3 regions of the Streptomyces sp. NPDC053513 genome follow, and region 1 is predicted to be linked to each of the others. Evidence: riboswitches for the same ligand, from Rfam matches in the RefSeq annotation. Region 1 holds a riboswitch; each other region holds the start of a gene.

Region 1 (7,958 bases):
GGAGCCGGAGGCCGCCGCCAAGGTCCGCGCCGACGGGGCCCTCGTCTTCCCGCCCGTCCCCGAGCTGCCCTTCGACCCCTACCGGGCACGGCTCTACACGCCCGAGGAACTCTTCGAGGGGATCGCCGAGACCGGGTACGAGGCGACGCCCGACTTCCTCGCGTACGCCTGGTTCGGCCGGACCAGGGCCGACGGCGACATCCTCTCCTCCATGCTCCGCTCCCTGCACGACGACGCCGTCTCCGACGCCCTCGACGAACTCCTCGACGGGGCCGGGGTCGTCGGCGTCATGGGCGGACACGCGATGGGCCGGGGCACGGAGGCGTACGCGGGCGCGGCCCGGCTCGGCAGGACCCTGGCCCGCGCCGGGCTGACCGTGGCGACCGGCGGCGGACCGGGCGCGATGGAGGCCGCGAACCTCGGCGCGTACCTCGCCCCCTTCGACGACGCGGCCTTCGCCTCGGCGCTCGACCTGCTCGCCCGGGCCCCGTCCTTCACCCCGTCGGTGACGGACTGGGCCCGCGCGGCCTTCGCGGTCCGGGCCCGGTGGCCGGGCGGCGGGGACTCGGTCGGCATCCCCACCTGGTTCTACGGCCACGAGCCGCCGAACCCCTTCGCCGGCCACATCGCCAAGTACTTCGCCAACGCCACCCGTGAGGACGGCCTCCTGGCCCGCTCGACGGCGGGCATCGTCTTCCTGCCGGGCTCGGCGGGCACGGTCCAGGAGATCTTCGACAACGCGACCCCGAACTACTACGGGTCCCGGGGCGCCCCGACCCCGATGGTCCTGGTGAACCGCGCCCACTGGACCACCCGCCTCCCCGCCTGGCCCCTCCTGGAGGCCCTCGCCGCAGACCGCCCGATGGCGGCCCGGATCGCTCTGGTCGACTCGATCGACGAGGCCCCGGAGGCCCTGGAACGCCTCGGCAAGTAACCGTCCCCCACCACTCCTCACGCCCCCACACCCACCGGGCGACGCCCCCCGTTGCGGGCAGTCGTCCCACCGGTGCGGTGCCCACCCCCGCGCCCCCGTCGCGGGCGCCCACCCCGTTGTGGGCAATCGTTCCGCTGGGGCGGAACGGGTGGGCACAACGGACCCGCGCCCTGCCGGCGCCCGAGGCTGCTGTGCCTGGACCCGCACCCCGTGCACAGCTCGCTGGTGGTGCGGGTCCAGGCGCGGGACGCGGAGGCGCCGCTGGAGGGCGCCGTCCCGTGTGCCCACCCGTCCCGCCCCAGCGGGACGATTGCCCACACGGGGGGGGTGGGCGGGAGAGCCGCCCCACAGGGCGCGGGCGCGCACGGGCGGGGGCGCCGGTCCGGTGGACGCGGGCCCCGCACGGGCAAGGGCGACGGTCCGGTGGGGTGTCACTTCCGCCAGTACAGGTGGTGCGTGACCTTCCCGCTCGGGCTGGGCACGACATCACAGTGGAAGCGGTCGAGCAGCTCCTCGGGCGAGTCCCAGAGCTTCACCCCCGCCCCGAGCTTCACCGGCGACACCGCGACGTGCAGGGTGTCGACGAGGTCCGCGTCGAGGAACTCCCGGATGGTGGTGGCCCCGCCACCGAGGCGGACGTCCTTCCCCTGGGCCGCCTCCTTCGCCCGCGCGAGCGCCGTCGCCGGGTCCGCGTCGACGAAGTGGAACGTGGTGTCGGAGAGCGTGAACGACGGACGCGGGTGGTGGGTCAGCACGAACACCGGCGTGTGGAAGGGCGGCTCGTCGCCCCACCAGCCCTTCCACTCCTCGTTCTCCCAGGGCCCGCGCTGGGGCCCGAACTTGTTGCGGCCCATGATCTCGGCCCCGATGTTCCGGTGGAAGTCCCGCGTCAGATAGTCGTCGAGGCCCCGGCTGCCCCCGGGGTCGGTGCGGTTCGGCCAGCTCGCCGTGGCCCCCGCCCACGAGAACATGGCCGCGGGATCCGCGTGCCCGAAAGGCCGTTCAAGGCTCTGGCCCTCCCCCGTACCGAATCCGTCGGACGAGACCATGAAGTTCTGCACCCTGAGCAACTGGCCCATGGCTGTTCCTCCCGCGTGGTCGACAGTGCGACGACGGTGGGACGCCGCACGCACAGGAGACTCCCCCGACCGGGGAAACTCATCGCCCCGCGCTACGGAACCCCGTCCCCCAGCACCACCACGTCCTCCACCCGGAACTCCACGCCCACCGCGGCCCCCTCCTCCGGCGCCTCCCGGAGCGGAACCTCGGCCTCCAGGGCGGGCCCCTCGACCGGGCGGAGCCGTACGACGACCTGGCTGCCCCGGAAGGTCCGGGACTCCACCGTCCAGCCGGGCCCGTCCTCCACGAGCCGCACCCCGCCCGGGCGGACGAGGAGCCGCCGCTCGCCCTCCGGCGAGCCGTCCGGGACCGGGACCTTCCCCCACACCGTCTGCGCGACGGCACCCGTCACCCGCGCCGCCACCACGTTGTCGAAGCCCAGGAACCGTGCCACGAACTCCGACGCGGGCCGCCGCCACACCTCGGCCGGCGGGCCCGACTGGGCAATCCGCCCGTCCCGCATGACCACGAGCCGGTCGGCGAGCGCGAAGGCCTCGCCCTGGTCGTGGGTGACGGCGAGGACCGTCGTCCCGAGCCGCCCGAAGAGCTGCCGCAGCTCCACGACGAGCCGCTCCCGCAGGCCCCGGTCGAGCTGGCCGAGCGGTTCGTCGAGCATCAGGAGCCGGGGGCGGGGCGCGAGCGCGCGGGCGAGCGCCACCCGCTGCTGCTCGCCGCCGGACAGCGCGGCGACGGACCGCCGCTCGGCGCCGGGGAGGCCGACGAGGTCGAGCAGCTCCCGCACGCGCTCCGCCCGTTCGGCCTTCCCGGCGCCCCGCATGCGGAGGCCGAAGGCGACGTTGCCGCCGACGTCCCGCTGCGGGAAGAGCTGGTGGTCCTGGAACATCAGGCCGACGCCCCGCCGGTGCACCGGCACCCCGGCCTGATCGGCGCCGCCGAGCAGCACCCGGCCGCCGTCGAGCGACTGGAGCCCGGCGACGGCCCGCAGCAGCGTGGACTTGCCGCTGCCGCTCGGGCCGAGCACGCACACGATCTCGTGCTCGGCGACGTCCAGGTCCACGGCGTCGAGCACGGCCCGCTCCCCGAACCGTACGGTCGCTTCCTCGATCGACAGCATCAGAACTCCCCGGAGGTCCGGTCGGTGCGGAGCCGTTCGAGCAGCAGCAGGGACACCGCGCACACCACCATCAGAATCGTCGAGAGGGCCATCGCCTGGCCGTAGTTGAGCTCACCGGGCCGGCCGAGCAGCCGGGCCACCGCCACCGGCAGCGTCGGGCTGTCGGGCCGGGCGATGAACACGGTCGCCCCGAACTCGCCGAGCGACACCGCGAACGCGAACCCGGCCGCGACGAGCAGCGCCCGCCGCACCATCGGCAGGTCCACCTCCCGCCAGGCCCGCCACGGCGAGGCGCCGAGCACGGCCGCCGCCTCCCGCAGCCGCTCGTCCACCGCCCGCAGGACCGGCAGCATCGTCCGTACGACGAAGGGCACGCCGACCAGGGCCTGGGCGAGCGGCACGAGGATCCAGCTGGCCCGCAGGTCCAGCGGCGGTTCGTCGAGGGTGATGAGGAAGCCGAAGCCGACGGTGACGGCGGACACCCCGAGCGGCAGCATCAGCAGCGCGTCGAAGCCCCGCACGAGCCGCCCCGCACGCCGGGTCAGGGCCGCCGCCGCGAGCCCGCCGACCAGCACCGCGATGGCGGTGGCGGCCACCGCGTACCGCAGCGAGTTACCGATCGCCTCCAACGGCGGCACGAGGAAGGTCCCGGACTCGTCGAGCGAGCCGAGCGCCCGGTAGTAGCCGAGCCCGTACCCGTGCGGCCCGGCGAAGGAACGCTCCACGAGCACACCGAGCGGCAGCAGGATCAGCAGCCCCACGGAGAGCAGCACACCCACGAGCAGCACCCACTGCCCTGCGCCGCGCGGCCGCCGCGCGGTCCGCTCCGGCGCCACGAGCCGCAGGGCGGTCTCCCGCCGCCGTACCGTCCGGGCGTGCACGCCCAGGATCGCGCCGACCGCCACGAACTGGACGAGCGTGAGCACGGCCGCCGTCGGCAGGTCGAGCAGCCGGGCGGTCTGCCGGTAGATCTCGGACTCCAGCGTGGAGTACGCCTCCCCGCCGAGGATCTGCACGACGCCGAAGGAGGTGAAGGTGAAGAGGAAGACCATCAGGGCCGCCGCCGCCACCGCCGGCACGAGCGCGGGCAGCGTCACCGTCCGCCAGGCCGTCCAGCGCGAGGCGCCGAGGACCCGGGCGGCCTCCTCCTGGCGCGGGTCGAGCTGCGACCAGAGACCGCCGACGGTCCGGACGACGACCGCGTAGTTGAAGAAGACGTGCGCGAGGAGGATCGCCCACACGCTGGTGTCGAGCCGCACCCCCCACAGCTCGTCGGTGAGCCCGCCCCGGCCGACGAGCGCCAGGAACGCCGTGCCGACGAGGACGGTCGGCAGCACGAACGGCACCGTGACGACGGCCCGCAGCACGCTCTTGCCGGGGAAGTCGAAGCGGGCGAAGACGTACGCCCCGGGCAGCGCCACCAGCAGGGTGAGGCCGGTGGAGGCGAGCGCCTGCCAGACGGTGAAGCCGAGCACGTCGAGGATGTCCGGCCGGGTCAGCGTCTCGCCGATCCGGCCGAACCGCCAGGCGCCGTCCGGGCGGAGCCCCCGGTCCACGATGGACACGACGGGCCAGGCGAAGAAGACCCCGAAGAACGCGACGGGCAGGGCCATCAGCCCCAGCCGCGTCGCGCTCCCCCGGAGGTCGCGGGTCACTTCAGGACGAGCGACGACCACTGCTGGATCCACGGGTCACGCTTCTCTGCGATCTTCTCGGGCGCCATGGTCTCCGGCTTCTCGATCACCACGCCGTGCTTGGTGAACAGCTCCGGCAGGGCCGCGTCCTTCGCCACCGGGTTGACGAACATCTGCAGCGGCATGTCCTCCTGGAACTCCTTGGAGATCAGGAAGTCGATCAGCGCCTTGCCGCCCTCGGGGTTCTTCGCGCCGTTCAGCAGGCCCGCGAACTCGGTCTGCCGGAAGCAGGTGCCCGTGGAGACGCCGGTGGGCGCCACCTTCGGCTGCGGCTCGCCGTACAGCACCTCGACCGGCGGGCTGGAGGCGTACGACACGACCAGCGGCCGGTCGCCCTTGGCCTGCTTGCCTCCGGCCGAACCGGAGAACTCCTGGTTGTAGGCGAGCTCCCAGCTGTCGACGGTCTTCACGCCGTTCGCCCTGAGCTTCTTCCAGTAGTCCTGCCAGCCGTCGTCGCCGTACTTCGCGGCCGTGCCGAGGAGGAAACCGAGACCCGGGGAGGATCGCTCGGGGTTCTCCACCACCAGCAGGTCCTTGTACGCCGGCTTCGCGAGGTCGTCGAAGGTGACCGGCGGCGCCAGCTTCTTGTCCGCGAAGTACTTCTTGTCGTAGTTGACGCAGATGTCGCCGGAGTCGATCGGGGTGACCCGGTGCTCCTTGTCGAGCTGGTACGCGGCCGGGACGCGGTCCAGTCCCTTCGCCTCGTACGGGACGAAGATCCCGTTGTCGAGGGCGCGGGACAGCAGCGTGTTGTCGACGCCGAAGAAGACGTCGCCCTGCGGGGAGCCCTTCGTCAGGATCTCCTTGTTGACGGCCTCACCGGCGTCGCCGCTCTTCAGCACCTTGACGGTGAAGCCGGTCCGCTTGGTGAAGTCCGCCAGCACCTCCTTGGAGGCGTTGAACGAGTCGTGGCTCACGAGGGTGACGGTCTTGGGCGCGGGCGTGCCGCTCCTGCCCGCCGCCGGGGTGTCCTCGCCGCCGCACGCGGCCAGACCGGTGACGCCGAGCGCCACGACGATCGCGACGGCAGCGGCCTTCTTGATGCTCACTGAGATTCCTCCTGGGTGTGACCAGGAAGAGACGCGGCCCCGCCCGCGTCCGGGGGACGCGGGCAGGGCGCAACAGCTCGAGTTACGACCGAACTCCCTACCCAGAATGACCTGGGCGAGGTTCAGAGGGTCTGCGGTCTACGGTTACCGCACTCTCAGCGCTGTGGCGCTCCCCTGTCGGAATATGCAGATGTGTTCGAGCTCAGACTACAAGGTCAGCGCTCGGCGGCCGCGAGCTGTCCACAGGCGCCGTCGATCTCCTGACCGCGGGTGTCCCGCACGGTCACCGGCACGCCGTGGCGGGCGATCGCCTCCACGAAGGCCTTCTCGTCCTCGGGACGGGACGCCGTCCACTTGGACCCGGGCGTCGGGTTCAGCGGGATCAGGTTGACGTGCACCCGCTTGCCCTTGAGCAGCCGGCCCAGCAGGTCGCCACGCCAGGCCTGGTCGTTGATGTCCCGGATGAGGGCGTACTCGATGGAGATCCGGCGCCCCGACTTCTCCGCGTACTCCCAGGCCGCGTCGAGGACCTCCCGGACCTTCCAGCGCGTGTTCACCGGTACCAGCGTGTCCCGCAGCTCGTCGTCGGGCGCGTGCAGCGACACCGCGAGCCGGCACTTGAAGCCCTCGTCGGCGAAGCGCAGCATCGCGGGCACGAGACCGACGGTGGAGACGGTGATGCCGCGCTGCGAGAGCCCCAGCCCGTCCGGCTCGGGGTCGGTGAGCCGCCGGATGGCGCCGACGACCCGCTTGTAGTTGGCGAGCGGCTCACCCATGCCCATGAACACGATGTTGGACAGCCGCGCCGGTCCCCCGGGCACCTCCCCGTCCCGCAGGGCCCGCATCCCGTCCACGATCTGGTGCACGATCTCGGCGGTCGACAGGTTCCGGTCGAGCCCCGCCTGCCCGGTCGCGCAGAACGGACAGTTCATGCCGCAGCCGGCCTGCGAGGAGATGCACATGGTCACCCGGTCCGGGTAGCGCATGAGCACCGACTCCACGAGCGTGCCGTCGTGCAGCCGCCACAGCGTCTTGCGGGTGGTGTCGTCGTCGCACGAGATGTGCCGCACCACGGACATCAGGTCGGGCAGCAGCTCCCCGGCCAGCTTCTCCCGCGAGGCGGCCGGGATGTCGGTCCACTCGGCGGGGTCGTGCGCGTATCGCGCGAAGTAGTGCGTGGACAGCTGCTTGGCGCGGAAGGGCTTCTCGCCGATCGCGGCGACGGCCTCCTTCCGCTCGGCGGGCGAGAGGTCGGCCAGGTGCCGCGGCGGCTTCTTGGCTCCGCGGGGGGCGACGAAAGTGAGTTCTCCGGGCTTCGGCATGGTGATACCAGTGTCGCAGAGATAAGAGGAAGGGCCCGCCGCCCTGTGGACAACGAGCCCCTCCGTACGAAACCCCTGCTCAGCCCGTACCGACGAACAACGCCAGCAGCAGCCACACCACCGGCGCCGTCGGCAGCAGCGAGTCCAGCCGGTCCATGATGCCGCCGTGGCCCGGCAGCAGCGTGCCCATGTCCTTGATGCCCAGGTCCCGCTTGATCATGGACTCGCCGAGGTCGCCGAGCGTCGCGCTCGCCGCCACCGCCAGGCCGAGGACCAGACCCTGCCACCAGGCACCCTCGTCGATCATGAACTCCATGCACAGCGCGCCCGCCGCCATCGCGAACGTCACCGCGCCGACCAGGCCCTCCCGGGTCTTGCCGGGGCTGATCCGCGGGGCCAGCTTGTGCTTGCCGAAGCGCCAGCCGATCGCGTACGCCCCGGTGTCGCTGACCACCGTCAGGATCAGGAAGGTCAGCACCCGCTGCGGCCCGTCGTCCGCGGTCAGCAGCAGCGCCACGAAGGTCGCCAGGAACGGCACGTAGAACGCGGCGAAGACCCCCGCCGTGACGTCCTTCAGATACCCCTCGGGCGGCTCCGTCATCCGCCAGACGAGCACCGCCAGCGCCGTCAGGGCCATCGCCACCCAGGCGCCCTCGGGGCCCCGGACGTAGCCGGCGACGACCATCGCCGCGCCGCCGACCGCGAGCGGGACCAGCGGAGCCTTGATCGCCTTGCGCTCCTGGAGGCGGGAGGTCAGCTCCCACA
Region 2 (7,958 bases), on a different contig from region 1:
CGTGCCCGTGCAGGGCCACGCCGCCGAGCCGCCGTCCCCGGAGACGCCGCCGACGGCTCCGCCGGTCGAGCCCGCTCCGGTCGAGCGCCTCACTCCCCCCGCGTACCCGGCACCCGCCGAACACCTCCCGCCGGTCGCCCCCTCGCCGGTCGAGGCCGTCCCGATGCCGACCCCGCCGGCCGAGGCCCTCCCGGCCGAAGCCCCTCCGACCGAGGAGGCGCCCCCGGCCCCGCCGGCCGCACCGCAGGCCCCCGCACCGCAAGCCGCCGCACCGCTCCCGCCCACCGCGCCTCCGGCTCCGCCCGACGCGCCCGCACCGCCGCAGGCCGCGCCCGCCGCCATGCCCGCCGACCCGACCCTCCACCTGGGGCACCGGCTCGCCCCGGCGTACGCCGCCGCCCCGGCCGGCTCCTCCATCGTCTCCGTCGCCACCGGCCACCCGGGCAACGCCTTCCCCGGCGGCGAGCCGCCCGAGGGCTACACCCCGACCGAGCGCGACCTCCCCGTCATCAACCGCGGCGACACCGTCCAGGTCTCCGTCACCCCCGAGCCGGCCCCCGCCCCGGAGCCCGCGAACGGCGACGGACCCGGCCCCCTCTACGTCGTCGGCGACGTCCACGGCTACCTCGACGAACTCCTGGCCGCCCTGCGCGCCCAGGGCCTCATCGACGAGAACGGCGGCTGGGCCGCGGGCAACGCCCGGCTCTGGTTCCTCGGCGACTTCACCGACCGCGGCCCCGACGGCATCGGCGTCATCGACCTCGTCATGCGCCTCTCCGCCGAGGCCGCCGCCGCCGGCGGCTACTGCAAGGCCCTCATGGGCAACCACGAACTGCTGCTGATCGGCGCCAAACGCTTCGGCGACACCCCCGTCAACTCCGGCGCGGGCACCGCCACCTTCCAGGCCGCCTGGCTGCTCAACGGCGGCCAGAAGCACGACATGGACCGGCTCCAGGACGTCCACCTCCAGTGGATGTCCCGGCTCGACGCCGTGGTGCGCGAGGACGACCACCTCCTCGTGCACTCCGACACCACCGCGTACCTCGAATACGGCCAGACCATCGAGGACGTCAACGACACGGTCCACGAGATCCTCAACCGGAACGACGCCGACGAGGTCTGGGACCTCTTCCGGAAGTTCACCAAGCGCTTCGCGTTCCGCGACGACGGCGGCCCGCAGGCCGTCCAGGAGCTGCTCTCCACCTACGGCGGCCGCCGGATCGTGCACGGCCACAGCCCCATCCCGTACCTCCTCGGCCAGGTCGGCGCCGAGGACGGCGAGGACGGCGCGGGCCCGGTCGTCGACGGACCGCACGTGTACGCCGACGGTCTCGCGATCGCCATGGACGGTGGAGTGACCATGGCCGGAAAGCTACTGGTCGTCCAACTCCCCCTGAACGACTGACGCATAACGCTGCGCATCCGGGGAAGGCGATTTCCGGAAAGACCCTGTCAGGGCGCGGTGTCACCGCAATACCATCGGGTCATCCGTAGCAGGCTCTCCTCCGTTTCCGCCCGACCGACCGTTCCCCACGGCTGATCCGGGCCTACGGAGCATCGGGGGATGCACATGAACGTGGCTCCGCACCTGCTGACCGAGGACCGCGCCGAGTACGAGCGGGTCCTCGACGACGCACTGAGCACCGCCCACTCACGTCCGGATCTCGCCGGAGTCGGAACGAGGCTCACGGTCGCGCAGCTGCGCGCCATGACGATGAACGCGACAGCGCTCGTCACCACCGCCGCGGCCCTGGAGTACGACCACTTCGTGAAGGTCCGCGAGCAGAACCGGGCGGCCCTCGGGGCCCGGAGGCCCGAAGCGGAGCAGGGCACGGACACCGGCGCGGGTGCCGGCGTCGTCGCCGTCGTCACCGTGCTGCTGCCCGTCCTCGCGGGCACCGCCGCCGCGATATTCCTGCTGGTCGGCGGGGTCCTGCACGCCCTCGCGCCCACCGTGGTGTTCGGCGGGACCCTGCTGACGGCAGGCCTCGTCTTCGCCGCCCTCGCCGCCGTCGGCCTGCTCTCCGCGGGCATCGGCCTGCTCGTGACCGCCCTGCGCAACAGGCCGGCCGCGGCGGACGGAACCGCCACGGCCGACGACGAACTCTCCCTCGCCAGGGAGGCCTGGCGCCACGCCCTCCTGGAGCGCGGCATCCTCCCCTTCCTCCGCGACGCCCTCGCCGCGGCGACGCCACCGGACCCGACGGCGCCCTGAGGAACGACGGCCCGGGGACCACTCGGCCTGAGGGACGAGGCCCGGGGACCACTCGGCCTGAGGGACGAGGCCCGGGGACCACTCGGCCTGAGGGACGAGGCCCGGGGACCACTCGGCCTGAGGGACGACGGCGCGGGGACTACTCGGCCAGCGGCAGGTAGACGCGGTTGCCGCTCGCCGCGAACTCCTTCGACTTCTCCGCCATGCCGGCCTCGATCTCCTGCTGCGTGCCGCCGTGCTCGCGCCGGATGTCCTGGGAGATCTTCATCGAGCAGAACTTCGGACCGCACATCGAGCAGAAGTGCGCGGTCTTCGCGGGCTCCGCCGGCAGCGTCTCGTCGTGGAACTCCCGTGCGGTGTCCGGGTCGAGGGCCAGGTTGAACTGGTCCTCCCAGCGGAACTCGAACCGCGCGTCCGAGAGCGCGTCGTCCCACTCCTGCGCACCCGGGTGCCCCTTGGCGAGGTCCGCGGCGTGCGCCGCGATCTTGTACGTGATGACGCCCGTCTTCACGTCGTCCTTGTTCGGCAGGCCCAGGTGCTCCTTGGGCGTGACGTAGCAGAGCATCGCCGTGCCCCACCAGGCGATCATCGCGGCGCCGATGCCGGAGGTGATGTGGTCGTAGGCGGGCGCGACGTCCGTGGTCAGCGGGCCGAGCGTGTAGAACGGCGCCTCCTCGCAGATCTCCTGCTGGAGGTCGATGTTCTCCTTGATCTTGTGCATCGGGACGTGGCCCGGGCCCTCGATCATCGTCTGCACGTTGTGGCGCTTCGCGATCGTGTTCAGCTCGCCGAGCGTGCGCAGCTCCGCGAACTGCGCCTCGTCGTTGGCGTCCGCGATCGAGCCGGGGCGCAGGCCGTCGCCGAGCGAGTAGGTGACGTCGTACGCCGCCAGGATCTCGCAGAGCTCCTCGAAGTTCGTGTAGAGGAAGTTCTCCTTGTGGTGCGCCAGGCACCAGGCGGCCATGATCGAGCCGCCGCGCGAGACGATGCCGGTCTTGCGGCGCGCGGTGAGCGGCACGTACGGCAGGAGCACGCCGGCGTGCACCGTCATGTAGTCGACGCCCTGCTCGGCCTGCTCGATGACCGTGTCCTTGTAGATCTCCCAGGTCAGCTCCTCGGCCTTGCCGTCGACCTTCTCCAGGGCCTGGTAGAGCGGCACGGTGCCGATCGGCACGGGGGAGTTGCGCAGCACCCACTCGCGGGTGGTGTGGATGTTGCGGCCGGTGGACAGGTCCATGACCGTGTCGGCGCCCCACTTGGTCGCCCAGGTCATCTTCTCCACCTCCTCCTCGATGGAGGAGGTGACGGCGGAGTTGCCGATGTTGGCGTTGACCTTCACCAGGAACCGCTTGCCGATGATCATCGGCTCGATCTCCGGGTGGTTCACGTTCGCCGGCAGCACGGCGCGGCCCGCGGCGATCTCCTCCCGCACGACCTCGGGGGAGACGTTCTCGCGGATCGCGACGTACTCCATCTCCGGGGTGATCTCGCCCCGGCGGGCGTACGCGAGCTGGGTCACCGCCTGGCCGTCACGGCCGCGGCGCGGCAGGCGGGGACGGCCGGGGAAGACGGCGTCGAGGTTCTTCAGCCCACCGCCGCGCGGGGAGGTGTGCTTGATGCCGTCGTCCTCGGGGCGGACCGGACGGCCCGCGTACTCCTCGGTGTCACCGCGCGCGATGATCCAGTTCTCGCGCAGCGGGGGAAGGCCCCGCCGGACATCGGTGTCGATGGCGGGGTCGGTGTACGGGCCGGACGTGTCGTACAGCGTGACGTCCTTGCCGTTGGTGAGGTGCACCTGGCGGACGGGCACCCGGAGGTCGGGGCGTGAGCCCTGGACGTACCCCTTGTGCCAGCCCGGCGTGCGCTCCTGCCCGTCGGCCTGGTTCTGGTCGGAGGCAGGCGTGCGTGCATCCTGAATGGTCATGAGACCGATCTCCCTACGCCGGCATTACCCGGTAACAGGTTCGGCGGTCGGCGCAGCCTCTTCCCGTACGCGCGTACGGTGATCAGCGCCCTCTCAGCCCGGTGCTCCGAGCTCCCGCGTGTGCAAAGGTGCCACCACGCTAGCGTCCTCCCTGGCGTGCTGAACAGTGGGCCCCCGTCGTTCTTGCGATGATCGGCCGGTGACTTCCCCCCAGCAGCCCCTCCAGCCACACGGCCACGACCACCCCCATGCCCACGATTCCGGACACGGCCACGGACACGGCCACGGAAACGGAGCCGGAGGAGGGGGCGGCGGCGGGCACGGACACAGCCACAGCCACGGGCCCGCCGCCCCGGTCTCCCGGCATCTGCGGAAGGTCATCGCCGCGATCCTGATCCCCTTCGCCGCCGCCGTCGTCGTCGGGCTCGCGGTCCTGTGGCCGGGCGGCACCCCGGCGCACGAGCGCACCGGCGTCGGCTTCGACCGGCAGACCGAGCAGGGAGAGGTCGTCGCCGTCGAGCGCGTCGACTGCAAGGACGTGAACGCCGCCCAGGTCCCGCCGACCGGCGACACCTCGACCCCGGAGGGGCGCGAGGCCGTCAACGCCCAGCAGGGGCAGTGCGAGAAGGCGACGGTCGAGGTCACCAGCGGCCCGGACAAGGGACGCAGGTTCGTCGAGATCGTGCAGCCGGACGCGCCGCGCCAACTGCACCAGGGACAGGGCGTGGTGGTGGCGTACGCCCCTGACGCACCGCACGACCTGCAGTACTCGGTGACCGATGTGAACCGCAAGCTGCCGCTGGCACTGCTCGCCGGCATCTTCGCCGTCGCGGTCGTGGTCGTCGGCCGGATGCGGGGCGTCATGGCGCTCATCGCGCTCGCCGTGAGCTTCCTCGTACTGACGTACTTCATCCTGCCGGCGATCCTGGAGGGCTCGAACCCGCTGGTCGTGGCGGTGGTCGGGGCGAGCGCGATCATGCTGATCGCGCTCTACATGTGTCACGGGCTCTCGGCCCGCACCTCGGTCGCCGTGCTCGGCACGCTGGTCTCGCTGCTGCTGATCGGTCTGCTGGGCTCGCTCTTCATCGGCTGGGCCTCGCTCAGCGGCAACACCGACGACAACACCGGTCTGATCCACGGCCTGTACCCGCAGATCGACATGTCCGGCCTGCTGCTGGCGGGGGTCATCATCGGTTCGCTCGGTGTGCTCGACGACGTGACGGTCACCCAGACCTCGGCGGTCTGGGAGCTGCACCAGGCCGATCCGGGCATGGGGGCGCGCGGCCTGTACCGGGCGGGGATCCGGATCGGCCGCGACCACATCGCCTCGGTCGTGAACACGCTGGTGCTGGCGTACGCGGGCGCCGCCCTGCCGCTGCTGCTGCTCTTCTCCATCGCCCGGAGCAGCATGGGGACGGTGGCCAACAGCGAGCTGGTCGCCGAGGAGATCGTGCGGACCCTGATCGGGTCGATCGGTCTGGTGGCGTCCGTTCCGGTCACCACGGTGCTCGCGGCCCTGGTGGTCTCCGCCGACCGGCCGGCGTCCGGGGGCGGGAAGCCGGCGGCGGTACGGGGTGGGCGGCGCCGCCGCGCCAAGTGAGGCGGACGGGCCGGCTCGCGAAGAGGGTCGCCGGTTCAGAGGGACAGGCTCACGCTGGGGGTCGCCGGTTCAGACGGGCAGGCTCACGCGGGGGTTCGCCGGTTCAAGCAGGCAGGCTCACGCGGGGGTTCGCCGGTTCAAGCAGGCAGGCGGGCTCACGCAGGGCCGGCGTTCTCCTCGGCCAGGATCCGGCCCAGTGCCGCCTCCAGGTGGTCCTCGAAGTCGCCGAGCGTCCGTTCCTGGCCGAGCGGAACCAGCTTGTCCGTCCGGTCGAGGAAGGCGACCAGCGGCGGCGCACTGGCCCGGAACAGTGCGCGATCGCTGCCCACCTGGAGCCGGATGGACACGTCCGAGAGCCGCTCGGGCTCCGTCGGGGCGATGTGCACGTCGCCGTCCCCGCTCGGCCGGTTGATCCCGTCGAGCAGCAGCTCCCTTCCGAACGCCCAGGTCACGGGGGCGTCTCCGGGAAGGTGGAAGGTCATCCGCACCGCGTAGGGATCCCGGGTCTCGTACCGGAGTTCTACCGGGATCTTGAAGGAGAGCTCCTCGGAGACGAGGAAGCTCATCAGGACCTCGGCCTGAACCGACTCTCGCATCGTGCACCCCGCAGTAGACGAAGCAGTTGTGTGAACACAGCTGCTGAAAGCTGTGACCGAAACGGCCAGGAATGATCCCCCGTGGCCTCTTGACGCAATCGTGCTGTAAGCACTAGCAGATCACAAGGAGTGATTTTTCAGATACTGATAGAGAACGCAAGGGACCCGAAGAGCTTTCCGATCTCCGTGCGTAGTCGCTCGACTGCTGGGAGCAACCGTTCTTCCTGGTGGAGGGGAAGGGAAATCGCCATTGCGGCCGCCGTGGAGCCCGCCGTGATGGGGATCGCGGCACAGACCGTGCCCAGCGCATATTCCTGGCGTTCCACCAGGGGCTCCATTCGCCCCAAACCGCCCAAACGCTCCAAAAGGACGCGGCGATTACGCACCGTGTACGGAGTGATGGATTCCACCGGATGGCGGTCGAGGTGGTCTTGACGAGATTTCAGATCGAGTTGACTCAGCAGGCACTGCCCGATCGCATGGGCGTGCGCGGTCTCCCGGAAGTCGGCCCATTCCTCCACGGCGGGGGCGGAGGGGGTGTCGGCGACGGCGACCAGCTCGACCTCGCCCTCGCGGTAGAAGGCGAAGTAGATGGGCACACCGATCTCGTCCCGCCAACGGGCAAGGGAATCTTCGATCTTGATGCGACGATTCTGCACAGCTCCGCCGCCGGCCAGTCGGACGGCGGCGTCGCCCAGGACGAACACACCCTTGTCGCGGCGCAGATAGCCCTCGTGCGTCAGGGTGCGGAGCAGGTGGTACGTGGTGGGCAGCGGAAGGCCCGTCTCACGGGCGAGTTGTTTCGCGGGGGCGCCCTCCGCATGGGAGGCCACGGCCTCCAGGAGTCTCAGCGCCCGCTGCACCGATCCGATCAGGGTAGGCGCTGCCGTCTGCGTAGCCATGGCCAAAGGTCACCCCCAGGCGTGAGGACGGGTGCAGTGCACCCGCCCGCGGGGGCCGCCCCCGCGCGCCCGCCGGGCCTGGGAAACCGCTGGTCAGTATGGAGGTCTACGCCTGTAGTCCCCATCACGGCGGAGAGATTCCACTCTAGTGGCCGCCTCGGGGCCCACACCCGTTTCGGCCAGGGCGTTCCCCCGCGCGGGCTAACACCCTCCGCCGCCCCCAGCCCTATCAGTAGCTTGTGCTACCAGTCCTCGCGCGACCTGGCGGAGGAGCTGAACTTCCGCACGACGTAGACCAGTCCGGCGACGAGGGCCACGAAGAGCAGCACCTTGAAGAGCAGACCGACCACGAAGGTGAGGACGCTGGTGATCAGCCCGCCGAAGACGAGCAGGGCGAGAACGGGTATGGCGACCCACTTCACCCACCAGGGCATCCCCGCGAGAATCTCCCGTACGGCCATCGTCCCTACCTCGCTCTCGAAGAACCGCGCACTCCGCGCCGAACACCCTCAAGGCTAGGGGCGGGAGGAAGCCCGCGGGGGCCCCGCGGCCCCCGCTCTCCCCTGATCCGCCCCCTAGGGGCTCGGCCCCCGCTCCCGGAACGCCCTCAGGGTTCCGGCTCGGCGCGCACGTCGGGGCCGGCCTCCGGCTCCGGCTCAACCCGCGCGTCGGCTCCAGGCTCCGGCTCGGCCCGCACGTCGGCGCCGGCATCCGGAGCCTG
Region 3 (7,958 bases), on a different contig from region 1:
TCACCAGGCGGTCGGCACGAGCCGGATGACGGTCTGTCTGGCCCTGCGCGGCCCCCGGGAGGCGGACGCGGTCCACCGGACCGTCGTGCACGCGGAGGGCGGGCGGCCCACCGTGACCGTGCTGCGGCCGGACGACCCGGCGCTGCACCCGGACGGCGCGTACGAGTCGGTGACGGTCACGGCGACCGTCCGCACCTCTTCCGACGAGGACCGGGAGGTCTTCGCCGACCTGATGGTCGAGGCGGCCGGTCGGGCGGTCCCGGGGCTCGCGGAGCGGCTGCTGTGGCGGCACGTCCGCACCCCGGAGGACGTCCGGCGGGACACGGGCGCCGCCGAGGTGCCCGGGCCGGCCCTCGCCGGGGCGGGCGGTCGGCTCCTGCCGGCCGCCAACCGCTCCCCGCTGCCGGGCCTGTACTTCGCGGGCGGCTGGTCGCACCCGGGCGGCGGACTCGCCCACGCGGGCATGTCGGGCGCGCTGGTGGCCGGGCTCATCGTGGAGGGCGCGGACTTCCGCGGCTCCCGGTAGTCCCGGCGGGCCCCTAGGGCCTGTCTGACAATTCGCGTCGGATCAGGCCGGGTCGTCCGGTGCGTGCGATCGGCGTGCGGCCGGGGCGCCCTCGTAGCGGAGCTACTTGGGCGTTTCGGCCGTGCGGCGAGCGTGCGTGCCGGGCGGGCCGGACCCGACGGGAATTGTCAGACAGGCCCTAGTAGCGGTACTGCTGCTGGTCGTCCGGGTGCGGCTGCTCGTAGCCGTACGGGGGCTGCTGCGGGGCGTGGTCGGTGTCGCGCTGCTGCGGGACCCAGACGCCGCCGGGCGGGGTGTCGTAGGTGTACGAGGGGGCGTAGGGGTCGGTGTAGTACGGGGCGTACTGCTGGCTGTCCGTGCCCGGGCCGATGTACGGGTCGGAGTACGCGGCGTACTGCTGCGGGCCGGTGGCGGCGCCGTAGTCGTAGGCCGGCTGCTGCTCGTAGGAGGGCTGCTGGTAGGCGGACTGGTCGTACGCGGGCGCGTAGGGGTCGTACCCCGTCTGGTAGCCGGGGTCCGGCTGGTGGGCGGTGGTGTCGTAGACGCCGTACTGGCCGGTGTCCTCGGGCATCGGCTGCGGCTCGTAGACCGCCGTCGTCTCGGCGGCGGTCTCGGGCCGCGGGTCGTGGCCGTCCTCCGCGTCGTACGCGTCGTACGCGCCGTCCGCCGTGTCGTACGAGAGCTCGGTGACCTCCAGGGTGGGCCCGGCCCCGGCCGGCGCGGCGGCCTTGCGGCGACGGCTCGCGCCCGGGTTGCCGCCGATCGCCCAGCCGGTGGAGAAGCCGCGGCGGAAGGAGAGCGTCACATAGGTCTGGCCGACGGCGAAGGCCACGGCTCCGGCGATGATGACGAGCACCGAGGGCAGCAGGACGCCCAGGACCACGCAGAGGAAGCCGCCGAAGGCGAGCAGGCGCCAGCGCAGCCGCGCCTTGTACTGCAGGAGCACCTCCCCCAGCAGCCACAGCGCGACCACGCCGAACGCGATGTAGAGGACCGTCCACCCCATGCCCCGCCGCCCCTCTCCACGGTCACCGCCGCGGGTCGGGGCGGGTACGACCGGTCACGACTGCTGGTGCAGTCCGAGATTCTCGTAGATCTCGAGCGTCGCGGTGGAGCTGTTGAGCGTGATGAAGTGCAGTCCGGGGACACCCTCGGAGAGCAGACGTGCGCAGAACTCCGTCGCGAACTCGATACCGATGGAGCGTACAGCGGCGGGATCGTCCTTGACGGCGAGGATGCGCTCTTTCACGTCCGGGGGGAAGACGGCGTTGCTCAGCTGGGGCAGCCGGTCGAGCGTCTTCACGTTCACCACGGGCATGACCTCGGGGATGATCGGGGTCTCGCAGCCCGCCTTCGTCACGCTGTCGCGCAGCCGCAGGTAGTTCTCGGGGTCGAAGAACATCTGGGTGATCGCGTAGTCGGCGCCCGCGCGGCACTTGTCCACGAAGTGCCGGATGTCCGTGTCCCAGTCCGTGGACCGGGGGTGCATCTCCGGGAAGGCGGCGACGCCGACGCAGAAGTCTCCCGACTCCTTGATCAGCCGGACGAGCTCCGCGGCGTACTTCACGCCCTCCGGGTGCTCGATCCACTCGCCCAGCGGGTCGCCCGGCGGGTCGCCCCGGACGGCGAGCATGTTGCGGATGCCCGCGTCGGCGTACTGGCCGAGGATGTTCCGCAGCTCGGCGACGGAGTGGTCGACGGCCGTCAGGTGGGCGACGGGGGTGAGCGTGGTGTCGGAGGCGATCTTCTGGGTGGCCTTGACGGTGCCGCCGCGGGTGGAGCCGCCGGCGCCGTAGGTCACGGAGACGAAGCTGGGGCCGACCGCCTCGACCCGGCGCATGGCGTTCCAGAGGACCTGCTCGCCCTTCTCGGTGCGGGGCGCGTAGAACTCGAAGGAGTACGACGTGTCACCGGCAGCGAGGATCTCGCGGACCGTGCGTGCACGGTCCGAGCGGACGGAAGCGGTACCAAGGGCCATACCGGCAGGTTAGACGCGGTCCAGGGAACCGCGTACACCCCGTCCGAGTGGTGGACACCTTTTCGGACAGCTGTCGGACGGAGATCGGACGGAGGTCGGACAGCTGTCGTACGGAGGTCGGAGGGAGATCGGGCGGAGATCGGACGGGGCCGGGCGCGCCGGCCCCCGCGGGTGTGCCCCTCAGGCCCCGGCGCGCTCGCGGACGCGCTTGGCGAGGGCGGCCGTCGCGGCGGCCGGGTCGGCGGCCTCGGTGATGGCGCGGACGACGACGATCCGGCGGGCTCCCGCGTCCAGGACCTCGTCGAGGTTGGTCTCGTCGATGCCGCCGATGGCGAACCAGGGCCGGTCCTGGGCCAGCTCCGCCGCGTACCGCACGAGGCCGAGCCCCGGCGCGTACCGTCCGGGCTTGGTGGGGGTGGGCCAGCAGGGGCCGGTGCAGAAGTAGTCCACGCCCGGTTCTGCGGCGGCCGCGGCCACCTCGCTCTCGGCGTGGCAGGAGCGGCCGATCAGCACCTCGTCGCCGAGGATCGCGCGGGCCGCGGGGACGGGCAGGTCGCCCTGGCCGAGGTGGAGGACGTCGGAGCCGATGGCGTGGGCGACGTCCGCCCGGTCGTTCACCGCGAGGAGCCTGCCGTGCCGTCGGGCGGCGTCGGCGAAGACGGCGAGGTGCTCCAGCTCCTCACCGGCCTCCATGCCCTTGTCGCGGAGCTGCACGATGTCCACGCCGGAGGAGAGCACGGCGTCGAGGAAGTCCGGCAGGTCGCCCTGGCGCTTCCGGGCGTCGGTGCACAGGTAGAGCCGGGCGTCGGCGAGCCGCTCACGAGGCGTGGACATGGGTGGGTTCCCCCCGTCGGGTGGTGCCGGTGCCGGGCCGGCCTCGATCAGCCGGCCCGGCACCCGCGGTGGTGTCTTCGGTGGTGCGTGCGTCAGACAGCGAGCGCCTGGGCGCGGCGCTTCACCTCCGTGCCGCGATTCTCACTCAGGGCCTGCGCGGGGGTGCCGGGCAGGGTCGGGTCCGGAGTGAAGAGCCACTCCAGCATCTCTTCGTCGGTGAAGCCGTCGTCCCGCAGGAGCGTCAGGGTGCCGACGAGGCCCTTGACGATCTTGTCGCCGTCGATGAAGGCAGCGGGCACCTGGAGGATCTTCTCGCCGGGGCGCACTTCGCGGCGGACGGCGATGAGCTGGCCCTCCTTGACCAGCTGCCGCACGCGCGTCACCTCGATGTCGAGCGCCTCCGCGATGTCGGGGAGGAAGAGCCAGGCGGGGACGAGAGCATCGGTCTTTGCGTCAATCTCGGTCACAGGACAAGCCTGCCATCCCGGACTGACAGCCGGTAGCCGGGCCCTACCGGGCTGCCGCCTTCAGGGGGACAGACGGGTCCGCGGCGCGCTCGGGGTCGACGGGCACGGCGGCCTCGATCAGCTTGCGGCCCTGGGCCAGGTCGCGGGGGCGGCCGACCGCGAGGAGGGCCACCGGCACGCCGGCGCGCAGCCACAGCACGGACCAGGCCTCGTCGGCCGGGTCGCCGCGCCACAGCAGCTCGTCGGCGTCCGCGTGGTGTCCCGCGTACTGGACGAAGCGGCCGAACTGCTCGGACCAGAAGTACGGCACCGGGTCGTACGGCACGTCGGCGGTGCCGGTGATCGCCGCGGCGACCGCGCGGGGGCCCTGGAGCGCGTTGTCCCAGTGGTGGACGAGGAGCCGCTCGCCGTAGCGGGCGGAGGGGAAGGAGGCGCAGTCGCCGACGGCGTACACGTCGGGCAGGGAGGTGCGCAGCCGGTCGTCGGCGGTGACGGCGCCGCTCGGGTCGAGGGCGATGCCGGAGCCGGCGAGCCAGTCGGTGGCGGGGCGGGCGCCGATGCCGACGACGACGGCTTCGGCGGGCAGTTCGCGCCCGTCGGCGAGGACGACGCGGCCGGGCGCGCCGGGCTCGACGGTGTCCACGCGCGCGTGGGTGAGGAGTTCGGCGCCGTTCGCCCCGTACCACTCGGCCATGGGGGCGGCGACCTCGGCGGGCAGCGCTCCCGCGAGGGGGCGGTCGGCGGCCTCGACGACGGTGACGGCGCAGCCCGCCTCGCGCGCGGCGGTGGCGAACTCGGCGCCGATCCAGCCGGCGCCGACGACCACGACGGAGTGGCGGCGTTCCAGGACGGGTCCGAGGCGCACGGCGTCGTCGAGGGTGCGCAGCAGGTGGACGCCGGGGACGCCCTCGGTGCCGGGCAGGGTGAGGGGATGGGCGCCGGTGGCGACGACCAGGGTGTCGTACGCGACGGGTCCGGCCTCGGTGTCGATCTCGTGGTCGGCGGCGCGCAGTCCGGTGACGTCCAGGCCGAGCCGGAGTTCGATGCCGAGGTCCTCGAAGTCGATCTCGAAGGCGGAGTCCTCGGCCTTGCCGAGGAGGATCGCCTTGGAGAGCGGCGGCCGGTCGTAGGGCTGGTGGGGTTCGGCCCCGATGAGGGTCAGGGGGCCGGTGAAGCCCTGCTCGCGCAGGGCGACGGCGGTCTGGACGCCCGCCATTCCGGCGCCGACGATCACGACGTGCTGCTGGGCCTGCTTCTGCTCGCTCACCCGACCACCTTACGCATCTGACGAACCGTCAGGAAGGGAGGGGTCTGTGGCCCCCCGGAGACGCGGGCTAGTCTGGCGGGCGTAAAGCACTCGCGGGAGCCCGGACGCACCGGGCTGAGAGGGAGGCTGGGACGGCCTCCGACCGTACGAACCTGATCCGGGTCATGCCGGCGAAGGGAGGGGCTGGACGCCCATGCGTTCTTCCGATGTCCACGCGTCCGACATCCACGTGTCCGACGCCCACGTGACCGACGTCCTCGCGACCGACGTCCTCGTGGTCGGGGGCGGCATCATCGGCCTGGTCACGGCCTGGCGGGCCGCGCAGCGCGGACTGCGCACCGCCGTCGTCGACCCGGACCCGGGCGGCGGGGCCGCGCGGGTCGCGGCCGGCATGCTCGCCGCCGTCACCGAACTCCACTACGGCGAGGAGACCCTGCTCGGGCTCAACCTCGCCTCCGCCGCGCGCTACCCCGCGTTCGTCGCCGAACTGGAGGAGGCCGCCGGCCACGACGTCGGCTACCGCGCCTGCGGCACCCTCGCCGTCGCCCTCGACGCCGACGACCGCGCCCACATGCGCGAACTGCACGCCCTGCAGACCCGCTGCGGGCTCGTCTCCGAATGGCTCAGCGGCCGCGAGTGCCGCCGGCTCGAACCCATGCTGGCGCCCGGCGTCCGGGGCGGGCTGCGGGTCGACGGCGACCACCAGGTCGACCCGCGCCGGCTGGCCGCCGCGCTCCTGCGCGCCTGCGAACGGGCCGGAGTCCTCTTCCACCGGACCCTCGTGGAGCGGCTCACGGTCGTGCGGGACCGGGCCCGCGGCGCCGTGCTCGCCGACGGCCGGGAGCTGACGGCCGACCAGGTCGTCCTCGCCGCGGGCAGCCTCAGCGGGCGGCTCGCGGGCGTGCCCGAGGAGGTGCTGCCGCCGGTCCGCCCCGTCAAGGGCCAGGTCCTCCGGCTGCGGGTGCCGCCCGCGTACGCGCCCTTCCTCTCCCGCACCGTCCGCGCCGTCGTCCGCGGCAGCCACGTCTACCTGGTGCCCCGCGAGAACGGCGAGCTCGTCGTCGGCGCCACCAGCGAGGAGCTCGGCTGGGACACCACGGTGACGGCGGGCGGGGTGTACGAGCTGCTGCGCGACGCCCACGAGCTCGTCCCGGGCATCACCGAACTGCCGCTCACCGAGACGCGGGCCGGACTGCGCCCCGGCTCCCCCGACAACGCGCCGCTGCTCGGCCCCACCGACCTGCCCGGCCTGCACCTGGCCACCGGCCACTACCGCAACGGGGTGCTGCTCACCCCCGTCACCGGCGACGCCATGGCCGAGGCGCTCACCACCGGCACCCTCCCCGACGAGGCGCGCCCCTTCACCCCCCGACGTCTCTCCCCCGTACGACAGGAGCAGCCCGCATGAACGTGTCCGTGAACGGAGAGCCGCGCGAGCTCTCCGGCCCCCTCTCCCTGGACGCCCTCGTGGCGACCCTGACCACGGCCCCCTCGGGCGTCGCGGCGGCGCTCAACGAGACGGTCGTGCCGCGCGGCGAGTGGGCCACGACGCTGCTCGGCGACGGCGACCGGGTGGAAGTCCTCACGGCAGTGCAGGGAGGCTGACCCCGATGTCCGACGACGTCTTCACCCTCGGCGGCACGGAGTTCTCCTCCCGCCTCATCATGGGCACCGGCGGCGCCCCCAGCCTCGACGTCCTGGAACGCTCCCTCTCCGCCAGCGGTACGGAACTGACGACGGTCGCCATGCGGCGCCTGGACCCGACGGTCCAGGGCTCGGTCCTCTCCGTCCTGGAACGCCTCGGCATCCGGGTCCTGCCGAACACGGCGGGCTGCTACACGGCGGGCGAGGCCGTCCTCACCGCCCGGCTCGCCCGGGAGGCGCTCGGCACGAACTGGATCAAGCTGGAGGTGGTGGCGGACGAGCGGACCCTCCTCCCCGACGGGGAGGAGCTCCTCGCCGCGGCCGAGACCCTCGTCGACGACGGCTTCGTCGTCCTCCCCTACACCAACGACGACCCCGTCCTCGCCCGGAAGCTGGAGGACGTGGGCTGCGCGGCGATCATGCCGCTCGGCTCCCCCATCGGCTCCGGGCTCGGCATCCGCAACCCGCACAACTTCCAGCTGATCGTCGAACGGGCCGAGGTCCCGGTGATCCTCGACGCCGGCGCGGGAACGGCCTCGGACGTGGCGCTCGCGATGGAACTGGGGTGCGCGGCGGTGATGCTGGCGTCGGCGGTGACGCGGGCGCAGGAGCCGGTGCTGATGGCCGCGGCGATGCGGCACGCGGTCTCGGCGGGGCGGCTGGCCTTCCGGGCGGGCCGGATCCCCCGCCGCCACTTCGCCACGGCGTCCTCTCCTGCGGAGGGCCGCGCCGCCTTGGACCCGGAACGCCCCGCGTTCTGACACCGCCGCACCACCGCGGACGCCGCCCCGCTGCGACGGCGCCCCGGCCCACCCCGTTGTGGGCAGTCGTTCCGCTGGGGCGGAACGGGTGGGCACAACGGACCCGCGCCCTGCCGGCGCCAGAGGCTGTCGCGCCTGAACCCGCACCCCAGGTGCACCCGGCTCGTGGTGCGGGTTCAGGCGCGGGATGCGGAGGCGCCGCTGGAGGGCGCCGTCCCGTGTGCCCACCCGTCCCGCCCCAGCGGGACGATTGCCCACACGGGCGGGTGGGCGAGGGCACCGCCCCAGCGGGCGCGGCCCGCACGGGCAGGGGGCAACGCCCCGCAGGGCGCGGGCCCCACACGGGCAGGGGGAGCCGCCCCCGCAGGCGCGGGCCCACGTGGGCAGGGGTGGCGGAAGGGCACCGCCCCGGTGGGCGCGCCCGCGCGGGCGAGGGCGGGCCGTCCAGCCGGGCCCGGGCCCGCGCGGGGGGCGGCGGCCA

What was found. Region 1 has a riboswitch for thiamine pyrophosphate ahead of ACIGW4_RS21145 (thiamine ABC transporter substrate binding subunit). Riboswitches for the same ligand answer to the same signal wherever they lie in the genome.
Region 2: it holds a riboswitch for thiamine pyrophosphate, as region 1 does, so the genes downstream of both, thiC (phosphomethylpyrimidine synthase ThiC) here and ACIGW4_RS21145 (thiamine ABC transporter substrate binding subunit) in region 1, are expected to answer to the same signal.
Region 3: it holds a riboswitch for thiamine pyrophosphate, as region 1 does, so the genes downstream of both, thiO (glycine oxidase ThiO) here and ACIGW4_RS21145 (thiamine ABC transporter substrate binding subunit) in region 1, are expected to answer to the same signal.

What each region holds. Positions count from the first base shown of each region.
Region 1 is NZ_JBITXP010000011.1:164,486-172,443, reverse strand. Features, by position in the region: gene ACIGW4_RS21165 (LOG family protein) at 1-934, shown strand, start outside; gene ACIGW4_RS21160 (dihydrofolate reductase family protein) at 1,366-2,013, opposite strand; gene ACIGW4_RS21155 (ABC transporter ATP-binding protein) at 2,106-3,128, opposite strand; gene ACIGW4_RS21150 (ABC transporter permease) at 3,128-4,741, opposite strand; gene ACIGW4_RS21145 (thiamine ABC transporter substrate binding subunit) at 4,780-5,871, opposite strand; TPP riboswitch at 5,948-6,057, opposite strand; gene rlmN (23S rRNA (adenine(2503)-C(2))-methyltransferase RlmN) at 6,087-7,193, opposite strand; gene ACIGW4_RS21135 (phosphatidate cytidylyltransferase) at 7,273-7,958, opposite strand, start outside.
Region 2 is NZ_JBITXP010000002.1:188,087-196,044, forward strand. Features, by position in the region: gene ACIGW4_RS04070 (metallophosphoesterase) at 1-1,405, shown strand, start outside; gene ACIGW4_RS04075 (hypothetical protein) at 1,565-2,215, shown strand; gene thiC (phosphomethylpyrimidine synthase ThiC) at 2,355-4,139, opposite strand; TPP riboswitch at 4,133-4,267, opposite strand; gene ACIGW4_RS04085 (YibE/F family protein) at 4,339-5,739, shown strand; gene ACIGW4_RS04090 (SsgA family sporulation/cell division regulator) at 5,895-6,335, opposite strand; gene ACIGW4_RS04095 (helix-turn-helix domain-containing protein) at 6,473-7,237, opposite strand; gene ACIGW4_RS04100 (DUF5326 family protein) at 7,480-7,698, opposite strand.
Region 3 is NZ_JBITXP010000024.1:44,446-52,403, forward strand. Features, by position in the region: gene ACIGW4_RS30295 (phytoene desaturase family protein) at 1-526, shown strand, start outside; gene ACIGW4_RS30300 (hypothetical protein) at 705-1,532, opposite strand; gene metF (methylenetetrahydrofolate reductase [NAD(P)H]) at 1,587-2,504, opposite strand; gene thiE (thiamine phosphate synthase) at 2,685-3,338, opposite strand; gene ACIGW4_RS30315 (Rv2175c family DNA-binding protein) at 3,431-3,805, opposite strand; gene ACIGW4_RS30320 (NAD(P)/FAD-dependent oxidoreductase) at 3,849-5,021, opposite strand; TPP riboswitch at 5,155-5,268, shown strand; gene thiO (glycine oxidase ThiO) at 5,266-6,480, shown strand; gene thiS (sulfur carrier protein ThiS) at 6,477-6,677, shown strand; gene ACIGW4_RS30335 (thiazole synthase) at 6,683-7,477, shown strand.